2 regions of the Streptomyces sp. NPDC127129 genome follow, and region 1 is predicted to be linked to the other one. Evidence: predicted binding sites of a transcription regulator. Region 1 holds the regulator's gene; the other holds the start of a gene.
What was found. Region 1 encodes HrcA, which represses chaperone genes, less so after heat shock. Its sites were predicted from a motif close to TTNGCACTCNGNNNNNCNGAGTGCNAA; they were not measured.
Positions count from the first base shown of each region.

Region 2: the regulator HrcA is predicted to act here: its motif matches at 1,183-1,209, upstream of groL (chaperonin GroEL).

Region 1 is NZ_JBHXTV010000005.1:474,971-477,363, reverse strand. It holds gene dnaJ (molecular chaperone DnaJ) at 1-467, opposite strand, end outside; gene hrcA (heat-inducible transcriptional repressor HrcA) at 468-1,487, opposite strand; gene ACFVGW_RS12955 (MBL fold metallo-hydrolase) at 1,641-2,369, shown strand; gene ACFVGW_RS12950 (DUF3097 domain-containing protein) at 2,380-2,393, shown strand, end outside.
Region 2 is NZ_JBHXTV010000007.1:225,371-227,763, reverse strand. It holds gene thrC (threonine synthase) at 1-13, shown strand, start outside; gene ACFVGW_RS15965 (MoaD/ThiS family protein) at 118-393, shown strand; gene ACFVGW_RS15960 (cold-shock protein) at 838-1,041, shown strand; gene groL (chaperonin GroEL) at 1,374-2,393, shown strand, end outside.

The sequences.
Region 1 (2,393 bases):
GTGCCGGGCGCTGCGCCCTCACCGGAACAGGTCGTACAGACGACCGCCGTGTCGACCTGGATGTCCTTCGTCGTGCCGAAGGCGGCCTCGTTGAGGTCGATCTCCAGCCGGATCATGGCGTCCTGGCCGCGGCGCGTGCGCGAGCGCGGCCCGCGCTGCGACGCCGTACCGAAGAAGGCGTCCATGATGTCCGAGAAGTTCCCGAAGCCGCCCTGGCCGAAGCCACCGGCTCCACCACCGCCGCCGGACGCGGACAGCGGGTCGCCACCGAGGTCGTAGACCTGCTTCTTCTGCGGGTCCGACAACACCTCGTAGGCGGCGTTGATCTCCTTGAACCGCTCCTGCGTCTTCGGATCGGGATTGACATCCGGGTGCAGCTCGCGGGCGAGCCGCCGGAATGCCTTCTTGATCTCGTCCTGGGACGCGTCGCGGCGCACGCCGAGTACGGCGTAGTAGTCCGTGGCCACTTACGACTCCGCCAGGATCTGTCCGACGTAACGTGCCACTGCGCGTACCGCTCCCATCGTTCCGGGGTAGTCCATGCGGGTCGGTCCGACCACGCCGAGTTTGGCGACTGCCTCGTCGCCCGAACCGTAGCCGACCGCGACGACGGACGTGGACGTGAGGCCCTCGTGGGCGTTCTCGTGCCCGATCCGTACGGTCATGCCCGAGTCCTTGGCCTCGCCCAGCAGCTTGAGGAGCACGACCTGCTCCTCGAGGGCTTCGAGAACGGGCCTGATCGTGAGGGGGAAGTCATGGCCGAAACGGGTGAGATTGGCGGTACCGCCGATCATCAACCGCTCCTCGTGCTCCTCCACCAGGGTTTCGAGCAGGGTCGCGAGCACCGTCGAGACCGTGCCCCGGTCCTCCGTCTCCTCGAAGGACTCCGGAAGATCCTGCACCAGCTGCGGCACGTCCGCGAAACGGCGGCCGACGACCCGGCTGTTGAGCCGGGCGCGCAGGTCCGCGAGCGAGGCCTCGCCGAACGGCGCCGGACAGTCGATGACGCGCTGCTCGACGCGGCCGGTGTCCGTGATCAGCACCAGCATCAGCCGGGCGGGGGCCAGCGAGAGCAGCTCCACGTGCCGGACCGTCGAGCGGGTCAGCGACGGGTACTGCACGACGGCGACCTGCCGGGTCAGCTGCGCGAGCAGCCGGACCGTGCGCCCGACGACGTCGTCGAGGTCGACGGCTCCGTCGAGGAAGTTGTGGATCGCGCGCCGCTCGGGCGTCGACAGCGGCTTGACGCCGGCGAGCCGGTCGACGAAGAGGCGGTAGCCCTTGTCGGTCGGGATGCGTCCGGCGCTGGTGTGCGGCTGGGCGATGTAGCCCTCGTCCTCCAGCACGGCCATGTCGTTGCGCACGGTGGCGGGCGAGACGCCGAGCTTGTGGCGCTCCGTGAGCGCCTTGGAGCCGACCGGCTCCTCCGTCCCGACATAGTCCTGGACGATGGCGCGCAGCACCTCGAGTCTGCGTTCGCTGAGCATCGCGCACACCTCCAGCTGTCGTATCGGTTGCTCCGCATTTGGCACTCGCCCTGTTCGAGTGCCAGGAATCCCCCGGCCAGTGTACGGCGGCGGGCATCGCTCCTGGCAAGGAGGCTGTGTCGGAGGCCACGTCGTTGCGGATAGCGTCGCGGTATGGATGTCGATTGGGAAGAGTACGGCTGGGAGCGGCTCGGTAACGGGGTGGGCAGGCGCCGACTGCCCGGCTGGGACGCCACGGTGGGGCTGGTACTGGGCGAGCGCGCCGTGCTGCTGTACGACACGGGCTCGACGCTCGCCGAGGGCGCCGAGCTGCGGGCACAGGCGGAGGCGCTCACGGGCGGCCGGAGAGTGACGCACATCGCACTGAGTCACCCGCACTTCGATCATGTCCTCGGCACGGCGGCCTTCGCGGGGGCGGAGGTGTTCGGGGCGGTGGGCCTGGACGAGCTGCTGCGCCGGGAGCGGCACGCGCTGCGAGAGGACGCGGTACGTCAGGGGGTGGCGGAGTCGGCGGCGACGGAGGCCGTGGACACCCTCGTCCTCCCGGGGCACATGGTGTCGGGCGAGTGGACGCTGGACCTGGGCGGCCGCCAGGTGCTGCTGGCCAACGTCGGGCCGGGGCACTCGGGCCACGACCTGGTGCTCCTGGTCCCGGACGCCGACGGGGTGGAGGTCGTCTTCTGCGGTGACCTGGTCGAGGAGTCGGGCGAGCCGCAGGCCGGCAGCGACGCCGTCGGCTCGCAATGGCCGGCGGCCCTGGACCGGCTGCTGGCGCTCGGCGGGGAGGACGCGCTGTACGTGCCGGGGCACGGGGCGGCGGTGGACGCGGCGTTCGTGCGGCGCCAGCGGGATGAGCTGGCACGGCGCTTCTCCGTCGCATAACGTCGCCCGAATGCGCAGCTACAA
Region 2 (2,393 bases), on a different contig from region 1:
CCTGGCGGGCTGACGCCCGCGACCGCCGAGGTGCGGGGGCGGCCGGTGAGCCGGCCGCCCCGGCCCCCGGCCACCCCCGTCCCCGCCCCGCCCGAAGCCACCGAAGGTGAACACCCCATGAGCGTGAAGGTCCGCATCCCCACCATCCTCCGCACCTACACCGGCGGCCAGGCCGAGGTCGCCGCCGAGGGCGCGACCCTGTCCGAGGTCATCGCCGACCTGGAGAAGAACCACGCGGGCATCGCGGCCCGTGTCCTGGACGACCAGGGCAAGCTGCGCCGCTTCGTGAACGTCTACGTCAACGACGACGACGTCCGCTTCGAGCAGGGCCTGGAGACGGCGACCCCCGACGGCGCCGGCGTCTCGATCATCCCGGCCGTCGCCGGAGGCTGATCGTCCGGCGAGGTGCGGGCGGCTGCAGGGCCGTCTCGGCGCCCCCGCGTTACCCGGCGTAACCGAATTGCCCCTTCCGCGAGAGAAGCGGAGGGGGCAATTCTGCATGGTTGAGCGCGGTAGAGTTGGGGAAGTCCCCCCGGCTTTCCCTCGCTGCTCGTGCCAGACGCATATGAGAATGCGCCCGCACGCGACAAGAAGCAGCCAAAGTGCACGTGCGTTGTGTACCTTCTGCGCGCTTTGCCGGGCCCGACTTGCCCCGGAATTCAGTAAATTCTCCGCAATTCTCCTTTACGCCATGCCCAGAATTCTCGCCCGATTGACCTGTTGCAGAGGGCAGTTGGGCAGATACATTCAGCCGCGGTCGACGCGTTCCGGCGCAGGGTCTGACCCGGGTCCGCGAAGTGCGGTCCCGCGCAAGGGCCAGTAATAGGGGAGTTAGGCATGGCTCAGGGCACCGTCAAGTGGTTCAACGCGGAGAAGGGCTACGGCTTCATCGCGGTCGACGGTGGTGCGGATGTATTCGTCCACTACAGCGCGATCCAGATGGACGGCTACCGCACCCTTGAAGAGGGTCAGCGGGTCGAGTTCGAGATCTCGCAGGGCCAGAAGGGTCCGCAGGCGGACATGGTCAAGCTCGCCGTCTGAGCACGGCGCGATCGGCCACCACGTACGCACTCACGCGTTCTCACGCCGAGGGGTCCGCATCCTGACCGGGATGCGGGCCCCTCGTGCGTGCGCGTCGCGTGCGCCGGCGGCGCGCGACGGGGTTCCGATCATCGAGAGGCGCTTGCACTCGCATGGGCCGAGTGCTAATCATTGGCGTTAGCACTCTGAAGGTGAGAGTGCTTACGAGGATCGGGCAGACGAGGTCCGCGGCCAGGTGGGGCAAGGAACCACAGGGCACGCAGGCCGTCCGTCGCGGGCGTCGGCGCGGTCCTGGAGCGTTATCCACCCCATGTCCGGGAGGACCACTTCACATGGCCAAGATCATCGCGTTCGACGAGGAGGCACGGCGCGGTCTCGAGCGCGGGATGAACCAGCTCGCCGACGCCGTCAAGGTCACCCTTGGCCCCAAGGGCCGGAACGTCGTCCTCGAGAAGAAGTGGGGCGCCCCCACGATCACCAACGATGGTGTGTCCATCGCCAAGGAGATCGAGCTCGAGGACCCGTACGAGAAGATCGGCGCCGAGCTGGTCAAGGAAGTCGCCAAGAAGACGGACGACGTCGCCGGTGACGGTACGACCACCGCGACCGTCCTCGCCCAGGCGCTCGTCCGCGAGGGCCTGCGCAACGTGGCGGCCGGCGCCAACCCGATGGCCCTCAAGCGCGGCATCGAGAAGGCCGTCGAGGCCGTCTCCGGCGCCCTGCTCGAGCAGGCGAAGGATGTCGAGACCAAGGAGCAGATCGCTTCCACGGCCTCCATCTCCGCCGCCGACACCCAGATCGGCGAGCTCATCGCCGAGGCGATGGACAAGGTCGGCAAGGAAGGCGTCATCACCGTCGAGGAGTCCCAGACCTTCGGTCTGGAGCTGGAGCTCACCGAGGGTATGCGCTTCGACAAGGGCTACATCTCGGCGTACTTCGCCACCGACATGGAGCGTATGGAGGCGTCCCTGGACGACCCGTACATCCTGATCGTCAACTCCAAGATCTCCTCCGTGAAGGACCTGCTCCCGCTGCTGGAGAAGGTCATGCAGTCGGGCAAGCCCCTGCTGATCATCGCCGAGGACGTCGAGGGCGAGGCCCTGTCGACCCTGGTCGTCAACAAGATCCGCGGCACCTTCAAGTCCGTCGCGGTCAAGGCTCCGGGCTTCGGCGACCGCCGCAAGGCCATGCTGAACGACATCGCCATCCTCACGGGCGGCACGGTCATCTCCGAGGAGGTCGGTCTCAAGCTCGAGAACGCCGGCCTGGACCTGCTGGGCCGCGCCCGCAAGGTCGTCATCACCAAGGACGAGACCACGATCGTCGACGGTGCCGGTGACAGCGAGCAGGTC